Regions from separate parts of the Bacillus sp. C-3-6 genome, predicted to be linked through region 1. Evidence: a T-box and tRNA genes for the amino acid it is inferred to sense, from the RefSeq annotation. Region 1 holds a T-box; the other holds one or more tRNA genes.
The links. The T-box of region 1 lies ahead of thrS (threonine--tRNA ligase). A T-box ahead of a tRNA ligase gene usually reads a tRNA of that ligase, here a tRNA-Thr.
Positions count from the first base shown of each region.

Region 2: it has a tRNA-Thr gene. The T-box ahead of thrS (threonine--tRNA ligase) is inferred to sense a tRNA for this amino acid. The anticodon was not compared.

Region 1 is NZ_CM137247.1:4,326,964-4,342,833, reverse strand. It holds gene nrdR (transcriptional regulator NrdR) at 120-581, shown strand; gene ACW0JX_RS22285 (replication initiation and membrane attachment family protein) at 734-2,143, shown strand; gene dnaI (primosomal protein DnaI) at 2,177-3,115, shown strand; gene ACW0JX_RS22275 (DUF4177 domain-containing protein) at 3,147-3,344, opposite strand; gene ytxC (putative sporulation protein YtxC) at 3,580-4,461, shown strand; T-box leader at 4,493-4,721, shown strand; gene thrS (threonine--tRNA ligase) at 4,769-6,706, shown strand; ribosomal protein L20 leader region at 6,917-7,037, shown strand; gene infC (translation initiation factor IF-3) at 7,100-7,603, shown strand; gene rpmI (50S ribosomal protein L35) at 7,625-7,825, shown strand; gene rplT (50S ribosomal protein L20) at 7,863-8,219, shown strand; gene ACW0JX_RS22245 (dUTP diphosphatase) at 8,652-9,143, shown strand; gene ACW0JX_RS22240 (M42 family metallopeptidase) at 9,214-10,299, shown strand; gene ACW0JX_RS22235 (TetR/AcrR family transcriptional regulator) at 10,340-10,957, opposite strand; gene ACW0JX_RS22230 (HlyD family secretion protein) at 11,255-11,908, shown strand; gene ACW0JX_RS22225 (DHA2 family efflux MFS transporter permease subunit) at 11,921-13,720, shown strand; gene ACW0JX_RS22220 (ammonia permease) at 13,743-14,099, opposite strand; gene ACW0JX_RS22215 (DNA-binding protein) at 14,137-14,508, opposite strand; gene ACW0JX_RS22210 (CPBP family intramembrane glutamic endopeptidase) at 14,696-15,409, opposite strand; gene ACW0JX_RS22205 (HD domain-containing protein) at 15,700-15,870, opposite strand, start outside.
Region 2 is NZ_CM137247.1:4,633,239-4,636,414, reverse strand. It holds rRNA gene ACW0JX_RS23935 (23S ribosomal RNA) at 1-272, shown strand, start outside; rRNA gene rrf (5S ribosomal RNA) at 374-489, shown strand; tRNA gene ACW0JX_RS23925 (tRNA-Val) at 494-569, shown strand; tRNA gene ACW0JX_RS23920 (tRNA-Thr) at 574-649, shown strand; tRNA gene ACW0JX_RS23915 (tRNA-His) at 660-735, shown strand; tRNA gene ACW0JX_RS23910 (tRNA-Leu) at 758-838, shown strand; tRNA gene ACW0JX_RS23905 (tRNA-Gly) at 868-942, shown strand; tRNA gene ACW0JX_RS23900 (tRNA-Leu) at 959-1,047, shown strand; tRNA gene ACW0JX_RS23895 (tRNA-Arg) at 1,051-1,124, shown strand; tRNA gene ACW0JX_RS23890 (tRNA-Pro) at 1,135-1,208, shown strand; tRNA gene ACW0JX_RS23885 (tRNA-Ala) at 1,224-1,296, shown strand; tRNA gene ACW0JX_RS23880 (tRNA-Met) at 1,317-1,393, shown strand; tRNA gene ACW0JX_RS23875 (tRNA-Ile) at 1,398-1,474, shown strand; tRNA gene ACW0JX_RS23870 (tRNA-Ser) at 1,492-1,584, shown strand; tRNA gene ACW0JX_RS23865 (tRNA-Met) at 1,613-1,689, shown strand; tRNA gene ACW0JX_RS23860 (tRNA-Asp) at 1,693-1,768, shown strand; tRNA gene ACW0JX_RS23855 (tRNA-Phe) at 1,778-1,853, shown strand; tRNA gene ACW0JX_RS23850 (tRNA-Thr) at 1,868-1,943, shown strand; tRNA gene ACW0JX_RS23845 (tRNA-Lys) at 1,954-2,029, shown strand; tRNA gene ACW0JX_RS23840 (tRNA-Gly) at 2,043-2,113, shown strand; tRNA gene ACW0JX_RS23835 (tRNA-Ile) at 2,124-2,200, shown strand; tRNA gene ACW0JX_RS23830 (tRNA-Asn) at 2,208-2,282, shown strand; tRNA gene ACW0JX_RS23825 (tRNA-Ser) at 2,290-2,380, shown strand; tRNA gene ACW0JX_RS23820 (tRNA-Glu) at 2,387-2,458, shown strand; gene ACW0JX_RS23815 (MFS transporter) at 2,605-3,176, opposite strand, start outside.

The DNA.
Region 1 (15,870 bases):
GTGATGCGCTGAAACTTAAAGTGGTAAGAGAGTTAGAATGAGTTATATAATATTGTATATATATTTTAGGTGAATTGAGTAGAGAAAAATAAAGAGTATAGTGTAAAGGAGTGAATGAATTGCGTTGTCCATCCTGTTCTCATAATGGTACAAGAGTGTTAGATTCGCGTCCGGTAGACGAGGGGCGCTCTATTCGAAGAAGAAGAGAGTGTGAAAGTTGTTTAAGTCGCTTTACGACCTTTGAAAGGGTAGAAGAGTCACCTCTTATCGTTGTTAAAAAAGAAGGCACACGAGAAGAGTTTAATAAAGAAAAGATTTTACGCGGTTTAATTAAAGCGTGTGAAAAAAGACCAGTATCTTTAAGACAATTAGAAGAAGTAACACAAAGCGTGGAACGTGAACTGCGTAATTTAGGTATATCAGAAGTGAAAAGTGATATGATTGGTGAAATTGTTATGGAAGAACTTCGCGATATTGATGATGTTGCTTATGTACGTTTTGCTTCTGTATATCGTCAATTTAAAGATTTAAATGTATTTATTGAAGAATTAAAAGATATACTGCAAAAAGAAAGAGAGTAGAAGTTGTATTTTATTCTCTTTACATACCGTAAGTAATAGGATAAGAGAGCTAGAAGCGAAAGCTAATAGCTCTTTTTCACTAAGAATTTATATAATGAAGATAGAAGGAATGAAGTAGAGGATAGATTGGATGAGAGAAAGGAAAAGCAAGAATGGAAAAACAGTCATGGATGGAGCTATTGCCGATTGATCGTTATAAAGTAAGTGCGAAAGGGCTACTGCATAATTACGACCGAAAAGTATTAACGATGTTGTATCAGCCGTTAATAGGTAGTAGAGCTTTTAGCTTATACATGACACTATGGGGGGAGCTAGAGCAAGATCGTGTATTTGGAAAAGAGAATACACATCATTCCCTTATGGTGACTATGCAAATGCAACTTCCTGAAATATATGAGGAACGAGTAAAGTTAGAGGCAATTGGGCTTTTGAAGGTATATATTAAGAAAGAAAAAGATATTCGAATGTTCATATATGAGTTGCAACCACCTTTATCTCCGAAGCAGTTTTTTGATGATATTGTTTTAAGTATCTTTTTATACAATCGATTGAGTCGGACAAAATATAATCAAGTAAAGCAATATTTCTTAGAAGAAGAATTTGATTTTGCTTCTTATGAAAATGTTACGCGCTCTTTCAATGATGTGTTTGGTTCGTTTAATCCAGGACAGCTTGAGCATGCGCAAGAAGACCTTCGTATTCCAAAAACGACAACTATGCCAAGTAACGAGAAGGGAGACGCTCCGAAAGTTTGGAATGATTTCTTTGATTTCTCTTTATTTGTAGATGGATTGTCCGCTCTTGTTCCTAAAAAGGCGATTACAGATCAAGTAAGAGACTGCGTTATAACACTTGCTTACGTGTATGGTGTAGATGTGTTATCGATGCAAAATATCGTTCTTGGTGCGGTGACAGAGATGCAAACAATTGATATGGAAAGGCTTAGAAAAGGAGCGCGCGATTGGTATCAATTTGAAAATGGTCAAGCATTACCGGTACTAAGTGAAAGAGTACAGCCTCATGCTGCACGTACGATGAAAGAGAAAGAGCCTTCATCACAAGAGGAGATGTTAATAAAGCAGCTAGAGGAAATCTCGCCAAAACAACTATTGAAAGAGATTTCTGGTGGTGCAGAGGCAACGAAAGCGGACTTGCAAATCGTTGAAGATGTCATGATTAATCAAAAATTGACACCAGGAGTTGTGAATGTACTTATTTATTACGTTATGCTACGCTCAGATATGAAACTTGCGAAAACGTATGTCGAGAAGATTGCTGGGCATTGGGCACGTAAAAAGGTCGGTACAGTAGCGGACGCGATGGCGTTAGCGAAAGAAGAGAACCGTCAATATCAAGAGTGGGCTGAGACGAAGAAAAAAGGCCGTACGGCGAAGAAAACGGTACGAAAAGAAATGGTGCCAGATTGGCTTAAGGAAGAAGAGCCGAAAGAACAAGAGAAAGAAACGGCGAAGAAAGATGTAAGTGTAGAAAAAGATGCAAGTACGCTAGAAGATGAACGAAAACGATTAGAAGAAGTGTTAAAAAAATATAAGCGTGATTAATAGAAGAGAATGAACGCTCTTTGAGGTGAGAAAATGGAGCATATTCAAAATTCATTTACAAAATTAATGGAAAATGAAAACTTTAAAAATAGATATGAAGTATTAAAGGCAGAAGTAATGGCGCACCCGCGTGTAAAAGAATTTATAGACGAACATAAAGGTGAAGTAACGACTTCTATGATTGAGCGCAGTCTTGTGAAGTTATATGAATATATTGGACAAAGTGTAGGTTGCGTGGATTGTCCGGATTTAGGTGCATGTAAAAATATGCTGCAAGGATACGAGCCAAAGCTTGTTATTCAAGGGAAGATGATTGATATTCAATACGATCGTTGCGTTAGAAAAGTAGCATATGACGAGAGAAAGAAATATGAAAAACTCGTTCAAAGTGTATATATGCCAACGGATATTTTACAGGCAACTATGGAAAACTTAGACCCTTCTGACTTAAATGCACGTATCGATGCAATTGGCGCAGCGAATGAATTTTTAAGTACATATGAACCAGGTAAAAAAGCACAAGGTTTATATTTGTACGGTAAATTTGGTGTAGGAAAAACGTACCTTTTAGGAGCAATTGCGAACGAGCTTGCTCGAAAGAAAATAAGTTCGATGCTCGTATACTTCCCGGAATTTTTACGTGAAATTAAAAGTTCGATTCAAGATAATTCGATTGGCGAAAAGATTGATGCGGTTAAACGCGTGCAAGTTTTAATGTTAGATGATATCGGGGCAGAAGCGATGTCGAGCTTTGTGCGTGACGATGTGCTTGGTGCAATCTTGCAATTCCGTATGTTAGAAAACTTACCGACGTTCTTTACGTCTAATTTTGATTTTAAACAATTGGAACATCATTTAACGTATACACAACGTGGTGAGGCTGAAGAAATGAAGGCAGCACGTATTATGGAACGAATTAAATATTTAGCGAAACCAATTCCAATTGGTGGGAAAAACCGTCGTCATAAGTAAAAGAGCAAGCTGAGAAGCTTGCTCTTTTGTATTATAGTGATATTTTCTTTTCAAATATGAGATCGAAATATTCAGGTTGTCCAGAACTGCCAATCGTAGGGGCAACAATCTGTACGAACCTCCAGTCATCTCTAGCATGTTCTTGAATAATTTCTTGGTAGTCTTCAGCTAGTTTTGAGCGAGTGAGCCCCCAATGAAATTCGACTTTTACGAATTTATATTCAAACATTCAGATACCTCCCTTTAGTAATAAGTAAAGTATACAATAAAAAAATTCATAGTAGCTTGTATCATTTTTTTCTCCCTCCCTTAATATATATAAAATTAGCAAGCCATATTGAGTGGATTTTCTAACGATAGGAAATGTAATTCTACTAAGAGTGAACTTCCACGGGACGGACTCTTATAGGATTTGTAACGTATAGATACAGTCCTTTAGAGCAGGGATAAAAGGGGGGACAAAAGTGATTGAAATTTGCTTCGAAGAAAAAAATGATGCTATGCACGTATATAGACAATTGCTGAAAAGAGCGGAAGTATTATATAAGGAAACGAGTGTGTATTTACAGGAACAAAAAGTGGTGATTCACATACCAGTACGTGAATCAAATTATATTGAAAAGATCTTATTGCCGGTAATGGTGTATTTTATTGTGAATGTGAAACAAAATGAGTGGATTTATACGATCTTAAAAGAAAAGTTTTTTTATGAAGAACAAGAAGAGTGTCATCAAATATTGCACATGGCACATGAGATTTTAAAGGGAAGAAGAAAAGGTGTAGCTCAGGATTTAACGCGTAACGCATTTGAGTCATATATTAAGTCTTCTTTAAATAATTGGCTTTGTGATCCGCTCTCATTCTCGTTTTCATCATATATCCGTTTTCGTCTTCGTACATATAGGGAAATGGTGGCTAAACTTGCGGAAGTGGCAATTGATGAATATAAGATGGAGCAAGAATACCAAATGTTCATTGAGACGCTTCGGCAACAAGTAAGTAGCCGTAAATCACGCTTGTCCTGCGTGCATCTTATTTTTGATGAAAGCTTTATCTTTTATGATGATAAAGGAAGACGTTTAAAACAGGAGAAGTTGGTCCAATATATAGATGAGGAATTATTAAAGCAAAATGATGTATATATTGATACGAAAGTAATTGCGCCGCTTCTTTCTATTTCGCCCAAAAAGATTTATTTATATACGAAAGAACAAGACCATAATATGATTATTACTTTGCGAAATGTGTTTCAAGAACGGGTCCAATTACATGGATTACATGATTTTGAGCGCAATGTGAAAAATTTAAAAAATAAAGGTAACGCCCTTGATTTTCTAAGTTTTTGAGCATATAATTACCTACATAAATGAAATATATCGAAATGTCATGATGAGGACATGAGTAGTTTTCTACGATTTTCAGAGAGGGAAGCCTTAGGGTGTGAGCTTCCTAGTACGGGATTATTACTTACCACCTCTAAACTTTAGCAGTGAACGGTTTTTCTAGTAATTGCTAACGGACAACACCGTTATGTTGAACTTGAGCAATTAACAATTATGTTAATTGGAACAAGGGTGGAACCACGAATTCAACACTCGTCCCTTTTTACGGGATGAGTGTTTTTTATTTTGAGAAAAAGAGGAGTGACCAGTGATGGCAGATGTAGTTAAAATTACTTTCCCTGATGGAGCTGTGAAGGAGTTTCCAAAAGGCGTAACAACTGAAGAAATCGCAGCTTCTATTAGCCCAGGCTTAAAGAAAAAAGCTGTAGCTGGAAAATTAAACGATGAGATGATCGATCTTGTTACACCAATCGAAGAAGATGGTGCAGTTTCTATTATTACATTAGATTCTGAAGATGGCTTATATATTTTACGCCATTCAACAGCCCACCTTTTAGCACAAGCGTTAAAACGTTTATATAAAGATGTTAAGCTTGAGCTTGGCATTGGTCCAGTAATTGAAAATGGCTTCTATTACGATATCGATATGGAAGAAGCAATTACAGTTGAAGACTTCAAGAAAATCGAAAAAGAAATGCAAAAAATCGTGAACGAAAACTTAGAAATCGTTCGTCATGAAGTACCACGTGCAGAAGCACTTCGTCGCTTTGAAGAAATTGGTGATGAGTTAAAATTAGATTTAATTAACGATCTTCCAGAGGATGCAGTTATTTCAATCTATGAGCAAGGCGAATTCTTCGACCTTTGCCGTGGTGTTCACCTTCCATCTACAGGGAAAATTAAAGTGTTTAAATTATTAAGCGTTGCAGGTGCTTACTGGCGCGGCGATAGCAATAATAAAATGTTACAACGTATTTACGGTACTGCATTCGTTAAGAAAGCAGAATTAGATGAGCACTTACGTATGCTTGAAGAAGCGAAAGAGCGCGATCACCGTAAATTAGGTAAAGAATTAAAACTATTTACTAATAGCCAAAAAGTAGGACAAGGTTTACCACTTTGGTTACCAAAGGGTGCAACAATTCGTCGTATTATCGAGCGTTACATCGTTGATAAAGAAGCAAGCTTAGGCTATGATCACGTATACACTCCAGTATTAGGAAGTAGAGAGTTATATGAAACTTCTGGTCACTGGAATCACTACCGTGATGGCATGTTCCCATCAATGGAAATGGATAATGAAGAATTAGTTCTTCGTCCAATGAACTGTCCTCACCATATGATGGTTTATAAAAATGATATTCACAGCTACCGTGAATTACCAATCCGTATTGCGGAACTTGGAACAATGCACCGTTATGAAATGTCAGGTGCGTTATCTGGATTACAACGTGTACGCGGAATGACTTTAAACGATGCGCACATTTTCGTTCGTCCAGATCAAATTAAAGAAGAGTTAAAACGTGTTGTAAACTTAACTCTAGAAGTGTACAAAGATTTCGGTTTAGAGAACTACTCATTCCGTCTATCTTATCGTGATCCAGCAGATACTAAAAAGTATTATGCGGATGATGAGATGTGGGAAAAAGCACAAGGTATGTTAAAAGAAGCTATGGATGAAATGGGTCTTGATTACTATGAAGCTGAAGGTGAAGCGGCATTCTACGGTCCAAAACTTGATGTTCAAGTTCGTACTGCTCTTGGAAAAGACGAAACACTTTCAACTGTACAATTAGACTTCTTACTTCCAGAACGCTTTGAATTAACTTATGTTGGCGAAGACGGTAAGCAACATCGTCCAGTTGTAATTCACCGTGGTGTTGTATCAACTATGGAACGCTTCGTAGCCTTCTTAATTGAAGAATACAAAGGTGCATTCCCAACTTGGTTAGCTCCAGTTCAAGTACAAGTAATTCCAGTTTCTCCGCAAGTACATTTAGACTATGCGAAGAAAGTACAAGACGAATTGCGTCGTGCTGGTATCCGTGTTGAATTAGACACTCGTGAAGAGAAGATCGGTTACAAAATCCGTGAAGCACAAATGCAAAAAATTCCGTACATGCTTGTAGTAGGTGATAATGAAGTAACTGAAAACGGCGTAAACGTACGTAAATATGGTGAACAAAAATCAGAAACAATCGCATTAGATGCTTTTGTTGACATGATTAAAGTAGAAGGAAAACGATAAGAAAAAGCCGCGGTATACCGCGGCTTTTCTTTGTAATATAAAAGAGAAAAACTAGAAAAAATAACCATGTAACACTTATCATAAAAAAGTATTGCAAGTATGTTAGTTGTTTGTTACAATATTTCTTGTTGTTAGTAAAACACATCGCGTCTTCTTGACAGACGTCATGTCCTATGATAAACTCATCAAGGATAATAGAATATTGTTTTGTGGAACAAGTAGAAGCACCCGCTTCTCACCTGATGGACGCATTCGCAGTTAGCAGGTAAATGTATTTCTTACTTAAGATTTTACAAGTGTGGGTGTCGTATGCCCGCACTTTTTTTGTCGGGTTCTATGACTACAAAATATGTTCTGAGAAAACCTTGGAGGTGGCTTACTATTAGCAAGGATATGATGATTAACGAGCAAATTCGTGCACGTGAAGTACGTTTAGTTGGCGCAAATGGCGATCAACTTGGAATCAAGTCTCGTAATGACGCTTTAGACTTAGCTGCAAATCTTAATCTTGATTTAGTATTAGTTGCTCCAAATGCGAAACCGCCAGTATGCCGCATTATGGACTACGGTAAATTCCGCTTTGAGCAACAGAAGAAAGAAAAAGAGCAGCGCAAAAATCAAAAAGTAATTAGCATGAAAGAAGTTCGTTTAAGTCCAACAATTGATGAACACGACTTTAACACAAAACTTCGTAATGCTATCAAGTTTTTAGAGAAAGGCGACAAGGTTAAAGCGTCAATTCGCTTTAAAGGACGTGCCATTACTCATAAAGAAATCGGTCAACGTGTTTTAGATCGCTTCTCAGAAGCTTGTGCTGAAGTTAGTACAGTTGAATCTAAGCCTAAAATGGAAGGACGCAGTATGTTCTTAGTTTTAGCACCGAAAAACGATAAGTAATAGATAGAGGAGGAAATACCTATGCCTAAACAAAAAACTCATCGCGGCGCTGCAAAGCGTTTCAAAAAGACTGGATCAGGTAAACTGAAACGTTCTCACGCTTACACAAGCCATTTATTCGCTAACAAATCTACAAAAGCTAAACGTAAACTACGTAAAGCTGGTGTAGTAAGCGCTGGTGACTTCAAACGCATTCGTCAAATGCTTGACAACTTAAAATAAGTTCGGCTGATATATAGAACAATTAGGAGGTAATATTATGCCAAGAGTAAAAGGTGGTACAGTTACTCGTCAACGTCGTAAAAAAGTAATTAAATTAGCAAAAGGTTACTACGGTTCAAAAAATACATTATTCAAGGTTGCTAACCAACAGGTTATGAAATCTCTAATGTATGCATTCCGTGACCGCCGTCAAAAGAAACGTGACTTCCGTAAATTATGGATTACACGTATCAACGCAGCAGCTCGTATGAATGGTCTTTCTTACAGCCGCTTAATGCACGGTCTTAAAAATGCTGGCATCGAAGTTAACCGCAAGATGCTTGCTGACTTAGCTGTTCATGACGAAAAAGCTTTCGCTGAATTAGCAACAGTTGCAAAAAACAACATTAACTAATTAATTAGTTGAAACCTTAGAAGAATTTTCTTCTAAGGTTTTTTGTTTGTGTTCAGAGAGAAGTTTGAAGTTCTAAAGATTAACGGATGTGTTGTTATCGATATGACAAAATCAACGTAAAAACTATAGCGATATAGAAGAATATACATATGAAGTCAGGAGAATCCTCCTGGCTTTTTTTAATTATGCACGTTTGGAAAGAAGAGTATCTTTCCTAGCCGAAACGACACTGCTATAATGGAAAGATGATATGGAACTTTCATCAGATGAACAATTTAAGAGTGATGACTGAAACGTATTTGCAAATTAAGGACAAGCTATTTTATAAAGAGGTAGATAGCTGACTTATTCATAAGAACTGAAACATAATAATGAACTTTGAGATGAAACAACATTGTTGCGTAAAATGCGATGTTGGAGGAGGACAATAGAATGGACTTACTACAACTATTTAAATTACAAAAAGAATTAGATGACCGTATTGCAAAAGAACATGACTTACAACCGAAAAAATTGTTAAAAGAAAAAATGTTAGCTCTTCTTGTAGAAATTGGTGAACTTGCAAATGAAACACGTTGTTTTAAATATTGGAGCAACAAACCAGCTTCGGAACGTGAAGTAATATTAGAAGAATACGTAGATGGTTTGCATTTTATTTTATCAATCGGAATTGATTTAGGTATTGATAAAAACTTCTTATTCTATAAATGTGCACAAACGAATAAAACACAAGTGGAAATTTTCTTAGACACATATGCGAAAGTAATTCGTTTTACAGATCAACCATCTATTACAAACTATATTGAATTATTTACGAGCTATCTTCGACTTGGACAAGCACTTGAATTTGAGCAAGAAGAGATTGAAAAAGCATATTTAGATAAAAATGAGGTAAATCATCAGCGTCAAACACAAGGATACTAATTTAATTTTTGAATATTTCAATTTAATTATTGTATAATGAATTGACTGAAGAAAAAGGAGGGTGTTGGCAATGACAAAATTAGACGCGACATTGACAATGCTAAAAGAATTAACGGATGCACGTGGTATTGCTGGTAACGAACGTGAACCACGTGAAGTAATGAAGAAATATATCGAGCCGTTTGCGGACGAACTTTCTACTGATAATTTAGGGAGTTTAGTTGCGAAAAAAGTAGGGGAAGAAAACGGTCCGAAAATTATGGTTGCAGGTCATTTAGATGAAGTTGGATTTATGATTACACAAATCGATGACAAAGGTTTCCTTCGCTTCCAAACGGTTGGTGGCTGGTGGTCACAAGTTATGCTTGCACAGCGCGTGACGATTGTAACGCGTAAAGGAGATGTAACAGGTGTAATTGGTTCAAAACCACCGCACATTTTACCTCCAGAAGCTCGTAAAAAGCCAGTTGAAATTAAAGACATGTTCATCGATATCGGTGCTTCTAGCCAAGAAGAAGCGATGGAGTGGGGCGTACGACCAGGAGATCAAGTTGTACCGTACTTTGAATTCCAAGTGATGAAGAATGAAAAAATGTTACTTGCAAAAGCGTGGGATAACCGAATCGGTTGTGCAATTGCAATTGACGTATTAAAACAACTAAAAGATGAAAAGCATCCAAACGTTGTATACGGCGTTGGAACTGTACAAGAAGAAGTTGGTCTTCGTGGTGCAAAAACATCTGCGAATTATATTAAACCAGATATCGCGTTCGCAGTAGATGTTGGTATCGCTGGAGATACACCGGGTGTAACGTCAAAAGAAGCGCAAAGTAAAATGGGCGATGGACCACAAATCATTTTATATGATGCTTCTGTTATTGGACATACAGGTTTACGTGATTTCGTAGTTGATGTTGCTGATGAATTACAAATCCCGTATCAATATGATTCAGTAGCGGGCGGAGGAACGGATGCGGGTGCGATTCACATTGCTGTAAATGGTATTCCTTCTATGGCAATTACAATTGCAACGCGCTATATCCATTCTCATGCGGCAATGTTACATCGTGATGATTATGAAAATGCAGTGAAGTTAATTGTAGAAGTTATTAAACGTCTTGATAAAGAGGCTGTACATAACATTACATTTAATTAATAGAAAAAGCGAAGGAGATTCTCCTTCGCTTTTTTATGTTTTAAAAAGGCCGTTCTAATCCCGCTGCAGTATGAGCGCCTAAAATAATTAAACGAGTTAATTGCATCGCCATAAAATGCGGGGTATATATCATTCCTCTTTTAAGCCATGACATAATCATCCCTAGATGGGCACCAGTAACATAACTAATGAGAATATCGCGTGGAACCATTAGTTTTTCATCGTTAGGTTGTGAAATAGAGAGGCTTAATGTTAAATGCGTTTGAATTGCTTTCATCATCTTATACGTATAGTTTCCGGCAGCTTTATCACCAAGCATGACGTTATAGAAGTTAGTGTTTTCTGCAATATGTTCGAACAAGGCCAAAAAACTTGGATGTGGCGAATCAAATGTTAGTTGGAAATCTTCTTTATTTCTATTTCTCGGTTTAATTACTTCAGTTAGCTTTTCTAACATTTCTTCAATGCTTTTGTCTAGTAAGTCATATTTATCGTGGTAATGGCTATAAAATGTAGCGCGGTTTACAGGAGCGCGTTCTGCAATATGTTGAACAGTAACATTTTCAAAACCTTTTTCGCCTACTAAAGCGACAAAAGCATCCTGTATGAGTTGTCTCGTCCGTTTTACACGTGGATCATTTGTATTTTTAATAGACATTTTTATTTCCCCTCGTTTAATTTTCTGTACTTAAACAACATATTGGTATTATATTGTTGTTTAAACGACATTTCATACGTAAATTGTCGGTTGTAGATTCAAAATAATTATTTATAATTATAAACGATAGTCCTTCAGAAATCAGCACCGCTCGCAGGTAGATAAATTTCGATTTACGCTGCAGATGGTGTGATTTTTTTGTTAAAAGGTTAATATAATTAACAATTAAACAATCTAAACAATAAGGACATAAATAGTTTAGAAAAAAATTATATGCGATATAAGGAGAGGAATGCAATGAATCAGTTTCGAAGAATGGTAATTATCAACATTATCACATTAATTGTACTAGTTGGCGGCGGTATTGGCGGTTATTACTATTACAATCAAACGGAAAATTACTTAAAAACAGACAATGCAAAGATTGATGGAAAGGTAATTCCGGTTGCTTCACCAGTAGCAGGTAAACTAACTGACTGGAAAGCTGAAGTAGGAAAAAATTATAATGAGAACGATAAATTAGGTACTGTTACTGTAGCGGCAGCTAATGGAGAACAAACAGTAGATGTAACAATTCCACAAAATGCAACAGTTGTACAATCAAACGCAACAACAAATGCTTTCGTTGGAGCAGGTAGCCCGATTGCTTATGCATTTGATATGAACAATTTATGGGTAACAGCAAACATTGAAGAAACAGATGTTGATGATGTTCAAAAAGGTCAAGATGTAGATGTGTATGTAGATGCATACCCAGATACAACGTTAACAGGAAAAGTAGAACAAGTTGGCTTAACAACAGCGAATACATTCTCTATGTTGCCATCAAGCAACGCAACAGCGAACTATACGAAAGTAACACAAGTAGTACCAGTTAAAATTTCTTTAGATCATAGCAAATCAGTAAATATTGTTCCTGGCATGAATGTGACAGTTCGTATTCATAAGTAAGGGGGAGATGAGATGTCCTCAATTGTAATTGCAGGATATGCACTATTTTGTATAATCGTCTTCTTCCTTGTAAATCGTCTTTTACGAAAGAAAAAAACGAAAATGGGAGAAGAACAAGTCCCAGCCGTAAGTAAAATAGAAGTAAGTAAAGTTGAAACAGAAGAGAAAGAAATTGAACGAAAGCAAGAATCGGAAATTTCTAATGTAGTTGAGTTAGAAACAGGAAAGCAAGAAGAAGTAAAACAAGAAAAAGAAGTGCCGAAAAAACAAATGTCTATGCCTGTAGAGAATGTGAACGTAAAAGCAGTTGTAGCTGTATTAATTCTCGGCATGTTCGTTTCTATTTTAAACCAAACAATCATTAACGTTGCATTACCTCCGTTAATGAATGAATTTAATGTATCAACTTCAACAGCACAATGGTTAATTACAGGCTTCATGCTTGTAAATGGTATTTTAGTACCGATTAGTGCCTTTTTAGTTTCACGATTTACGTATCGTAAATTATTCGTAGCAGCAATGTTATTCTTCACGGTAGGATCTATCATTTGTGCTACTTCAGGAAACTTTACAATGATGATGACAGGTCGCGTAATTCAAGCAGTTGGTGCGGGTATTTTAATGCCGGTTGGTATGAATATCTTTATGACGTTATTCCCGCCTCATAAACGCGGAGCGGCGATGGGATTACTAGGTGTAGCGATGATTTTAGCGCCAGCTATCGGACCAACTGTAACAGGTTGGGTGATTGAAAACTATAGCTGGAACTTAATGTTCTATGCGATGTTTATTATTGGTTTAATTATTACGTTCCTATCTTTAAAATTCTTTACACTAGCTCAGCCAGTGTCTAAAACGAAATTAGATATATTCGGTGTGGTTAGTTCAAGTATTGGACTAGGAAGCTTATTGTACGGATTTAGTGAAGCTGGAAATAATAGTTGGACTAGTGCAGAAGTCATTATTTCACTTGTTATCGGTGTAATTGGTTTAGCGTTATTTATTTGGAGAGAGTTAACAACGGACAATAAAATGCTTGATTTACAAGTATTTAAATATCCAGTATTTACTTTTACTTTAGTAATTAACGCAATCGTTACGATGGCATTATTCGGAGGTATGTTATTGCTTCCAGTATATCTGCAAAACATTCGTGGCTTTACGCCAATTGAATCTGGTTTACTACTTCTTCCAGGATCATTAATTATGGGGATCATGGGACCAGTAGCGGGTAAATTATTCGATAAATATGGCATTCGTCCATTAGCGATAATTGGATTGGCAATTACGACGTATGCGACATATGAATTTACAAAATTATCGATGGATACACCGTATAGCGTTATTATGACGGATTATATTATACGTTCAATTGGTATGTCATTCATTATGATGCCAATTATGACAGCTGGTATGAACGCGCTACCGATGAAATTAATTTCTCACGGTACAGCAACGCAAAATACGTCAAGACAAGTAGCTGGTTCAATCGGAACAGCGATTTTAATCACACTTATGACACAACAAACAACTGCTCACGTAGCAGATTACGGCAACATGTTAACAACATCAAACCCAATTTTAGTTGATAAAGTACACGGCATGGGTCAAAGCTTAGCGGCCTTAGCTGGATCAGCTCAAGCAGGAGACGCGATGAGCACACAACTATTATATGGACAAATTTCAAAGCTATCTGCAATTAACGGTATTAACGATGCCTTCTTAATTGCAACGATACTCGCAGGGATTGCTTGGGTGTTATCGTTCTTCTTACCATCAGGCAATAAACCAAATAAAAAAGCAGGGAATTAAATTCCCTGCTTTTTTGTGTTCTTTATGCAGTTAAATATAAAAGCTGGTAACCAGCTACGGAGCACAGCCCTGCTAGAAACAAAATTATCCCCATAGAACAAATACTCGATATTTGCCTGCCGCTTATAATAGCTAATAGTCCAGCTAAAGAGAAGAAGCACCAATATAAAGTTCCCGAAATTGGAACCATCCCCTCTAAATCTATTCCAGAACCTATACAAACGATAGGAACAACGATAAGTAATATGCTAATTAAACCAGCTATAATGGTAAGTGATTTACGACATTTAATACCAAAAATAATTAAAAAAATGCCAACGATGAATTCGCATACCATTAAAGTAAGAGCTAAAATCATCCAAGTTAATATTCCGAACACTTCTGTGTTACCTCCGATTTGTGAGTTTCAAAAAATATTATATATAGTATGAATCACCCACAGTCATGAGTAACCAGAAGATAACTCCTAATATACCAGCGATAAAAATAATGAATCCCATATTACGGATACTTTTAATCTTTGCTTGTAATCCACTTAATCCAGCTAATAATCCAGTTAAAGAAAATAGGGTCCAGTAAAGAGCAGTTGGAATGGGGAAGATTGTATCCATATTAATTCCTATACTTAAAAAAACAAAAGGTAGTGTGACAAAGGATAGGCTAAGTAGCCCCATTAAACCAACGAGTAATTTCCGATATTTAATTCCTGTTACTATTAAAAAAATACCACCAGCAATCCCGCATAGTAAGAGAAGTGGCGTGAAAAGCATCCAAATAACACTGAACATATGTAAACTCCTTTATATGAATTAAGTTATATTTTACTACATGAGGTTTATTTTGGATATTATTAATGAGTATATATAAATTGAAGGAAATGGGTAATAACGATACGGATTATCAAAAACGCTAACCGCAGAAGAGTTTGAAGTTATGATAAAAGAGTAAAGAGAGGTATCGCGATGATACCTCTTTTTAACTCAAGAATGCCAACATGTTATTCATAATATGAAATAACATAGCTGGAATAATGGACTTTGTTTTTTTACATAAAATGGCCATTAATAATCCCATAAAGAAAGTAATTACCATTACCCCAAGTGAGTATGTATGAGCGATACCGAAGAAGAAACTTGTTACGATGGCTGCAATCCAAAATGGAAAGCGTTCTGAGAAGAAGCGAAGTATAAAACCACGGAAAATAAGTTCTTCAAAAATGGGTGTGAGTATTGCAAAGCTGAGAAGTAATAATATTTGATATTGCTTAAAGACGTCTAAGCTTAGTGCGGAAGATTGCTGCTTTGTTGCGTCTTGGAACACATAATTTAACAAGATGTAATTGAGTATGATGTTGATAACGAAGAAAAGAAGTAAGTATACGTATGTGCGCCATTCTTTCAGTGTTTTAAAGTTAAAAGATTTTAGTAGTAATTTTTTTGCGGGTTCGAATTTAAAAATGAAGAATAACAATACAGCTAGTTGTAATACGGTACTTGCAGTATTTGCAATAGATTCATACAGGGCAACTTGTTTTTTATCTGTAAGACCTGCTGTATAAATTGTTAATGGCATTGCGAGGAACACAGTAATAAGTCCAGTTCCAAAAAAGGCGAATAAAACAGAGCTAATAAATTGTCCCCATGACATCGAGTGTTTTTGTTCATTAGAAAGCTGTGTAGCGGGTTGCATTTGTAAAATCACCTCTTTTATATTTGTATATTTAATTATAAAGTAAAATGTTTTTGAATGTAACATTTAAATATTACATATAAAGTGAAACTTTAATCATTGGGGAGGTTCATCCCCCACTGATTATCAGCCCTCACCAATCGGGCTTTTACGGGCAGTTGATTCTCCACCTAACTTCCTCGTCTTTGCTGAATTTCGAGGTGGGGATCTTACTGCCTGTTAATGCGGGATAAAGGTTTATTTTCCATAAAATAATAAAAGAGGTATCACCCTGTAGTGATGCCTCTTTCTCATTGATAACTATGTTCTGCCTTGTTATTCAATTTTGCTTGCTCTATTTGCAATTCACGCTCTACCAATCGATCTAATTGCTGAATAGCTTTAAGTGCTTTTTCATAAGAAATCGTTCTATAATGATGAGCTCCGCCTGGTTCTTCATCTGCTTCGTCTGCCCATTTAAT
Region 2 (3,176 bases), 300 kb from region 1:
TAGGAAATTTGAGAGGAGCTGTCCTTAGTACGAGAGGACCGGGATGGACGCACCGCTGGTGTACCAGTTGTTCTGCCAAGGGCATAGCTGGGTAGCTATGTGCGGAAGGGATAAGTGCTGAAAGCATCTAAGCATGAAGCCCCCCTCAAGATGAGATTTCCCATAGCGTAAGCTAGTAAGATCCCTGAAAGATGATCAGGTTGATAGGTTCGAGGTGGAAGCATGGTGACATGTGGAGCTGACGAATACTAATAGATCGAGGACTTAACCATATAATATGAAGCAATGTTATCTAGTTTTGAAAGAATATAAAAAACTTGTTGACTTTAGAAGTTAAATGAGTTACAATAATTCTTGTCTTAAATGAATACAGTCTGGTAATGATGGCAGAGAAGTCACACCCGTTCCCATACCGAACACGGAAGTTAAGCTCTCTAGCGCCGATGGTAGTTGGGACCTTGTCCCTGTGAGAGTAGGACGTTGCCAGGCAAATGGAGGATTAGCTCAGCTGGGAGAGCACCTGCCTTACAAGCAGGGGGTCGGCGGTTCGATCCCGTCATCCTCCACCATTTAGCCGACTTAGCTCAATTGGTAGAGCAACTGACTTGTAATCAGTAGGTTGGGGGTTCAAGTCCTCTAGTCGGCACCAGAAAATCATGGCGGTTGTGGCGAAGTGGTTAACGCACCGGATTGTGGCTCCGGCATTCGTGGGTTCGATTCCCATCAGTCGCCCCATTTTTTCTTAAAATATTAATATGCGGGTGTGGCGGAATTGGCAGACGCACTAGACTTAGGATCTAGCGCCTTTGGCGTGGGGGTTCGACTCCCTTCACCCGCACTTTTAATAAAATATCTCAAACATGTCTTGCGGAAGTAGTTCAGTGGTAGAATACAACCTTGCCAAGGTTGGGGTCGCGGGTTCGAATCCCGTCTTCCGCTCCAATTTTCAATATGACATGCCGGGGTGGCGGAACAGGCAGACGCACAGGACTTAAAATCCTGCGGTGGGTGACCACCGTGCGGGTTCGACCCCCGCCCTCGGCACCATATGCGCCCGTAGCTCAATTGGATAGAGCGTTTGACTACGGATCAAGAGGTTAGGGGTTCGACTCCTCTCGGGCGCGCTTTTATTAACGGGAAGTGGCTCAGCTTGGTAGAGCACCTGGTTTGGGACCAGGGGGTCGCAGGTTCAAATCCTGTCTTCCCGATATTCCCAAAAACATGGGGCCTTAGCTCAGCTGGGAGAGCGCCTGCCTTGCACGCAGGAGGTCAGCGGTTCGATCCCGCTAGGCTCCACTTATTTTAATATCATTTATGGCGGTGTAGCTCAGCTGGCTAGAGCGTACGGTTCATACCCGTGAGGTCGGGGGTTCGATCCCCTCCGCCGCTACCATAAAGGACCTTTAGCTCAGCTGGTTAGAGCAGACGGCTCATAACCGTCCGGTCGTAGGTTCGAGTCCTACAAGGTCCACCACTAAAGGTTTATATCTCGGAGGTATACCCAAGTTCGGCTGAAGGGATCGGTCTTGAAAACCGACAGGCGGCGAGAGTCGCGCGGGGGTTCGAATCCCTCTACCTCCTCCATTTTTTCTTAAATTACATATTATATCATCGCGGGGTGGAGCAGTACGGTAGCTCGTCGGGCTCATAACCCGAAGGTCGCAGGTTCAAATCCTGTCCCCGCAACCAAATGGTCCCGTGGTGTAGTGGTTAACATGCCTGCCTGTCACGCAGGAGATCGCCGGTTCGACCCCGGTCGGGACCGCCATTTTAATAAGGCTCGGTAGCTCAGTCGGTAGAGCAGAGGACTGAAAATCCTCGTGTCGGCGGTTCGATTCCGTCCCGAGCCACCATTTTGAAGTCGCAAGCCGGCTTAGCTCAATTGGTAGAGCAACTGACTTGTAATCAGTAGGTTGGGGGTTCAAGTCCTCTAGCCGGCACCACTTTCAAAATGAGCCATTAGCTCAGTTGGTAGAGCATCTGACTTTTAATCAGAGGGTCGAAGGTTCGAATCCTTCATGGCTCACCATTTTCAATTTAATGCGGGTGTAGTTTAGTGGTAAAACAAGAGCCTTCCAAGCTCTGGTCGAGAGTTCGATTCTCTTCACCCGCTTTTCAATTATGGGCCTATAGCTCAGCTGGTTAGAGCGCACGCCTGATAAGCGTGAGGTCGATGGTTCGAGTCCATTTAGGCCCACCATAATTGTTCCGCAGTAGCTCAGTGGTAGAGCTATCGGCTGTTAACCGATCGGTCGTAGGTTCGAGTCCTACCTGCGGAGCCATATTTATAGAGAAGTACCCAAGTGGCTCAAGGGGCTCCCCTGCTAAGGGAGTAGATCGCGAACGCGGTGCGAGGGTTCGAATCCCTTCTTCTCTGCCAGTAATTGGCCCGTTGGTCAAGTGGTTAAGACACCGCCCTTTCACGGCGGTAACACGGGTTCGAATCCCGTACGGGTCATACTAAAAGAGATAGCATAAACTGCTATCTCTTTTTTGTTGTGTATAGATATAGAAGAAGCTATGACAGATTATAAATAATAAGTTTAAAATAGGATTACCTTTTCTCATGCATAAGAAGAGATAATCCTATTTTTTGAACATGTTTTAACTCTCTATTGAATGTCCATCTTGTTTAATAACAGCATGATTATATGCGAAGTGAAGAGTTTTGTATCCTAAAAGTGCAATAGTGAAGGCAAGGCCTCCTGCTATAATAGCCACACTAAATCCTGCTCGAGCTCCAAAATTATCAATAACTAAACCAGCTATCGCTGATCCTAGGGAGACTCCAATTCCAAGTCCTGTAATTGCCCAAGTCATTCCTTCTGTTATTTTTGATTCAGGTACGATTCTTTCCACAAGCCCCATAGTAATAATCATAGTAGGAGCGACAGATAGTCCTGCAAAGAAGACAATAACTATTAGCCAAGCAATAGTATTTACGAAAAATAGTGGCAGCATTGTTATCATGGAAAGTGTGACTGCTATTAAAAAATGATTATAGGGTGGAGCATTGAGTTTAAGAGTACCGAAAATAAGGCCTGCCAGGCATGAACCGATTGCATAGACAGAAAGTACAAAGCTAGCAGCTACTGCGTTTCCTTGATGTTCAGCAAAAGCTACACTAACGACATCTATTGTGCCAAAGATAGTACCTATAGCAATGAGTGTGAATA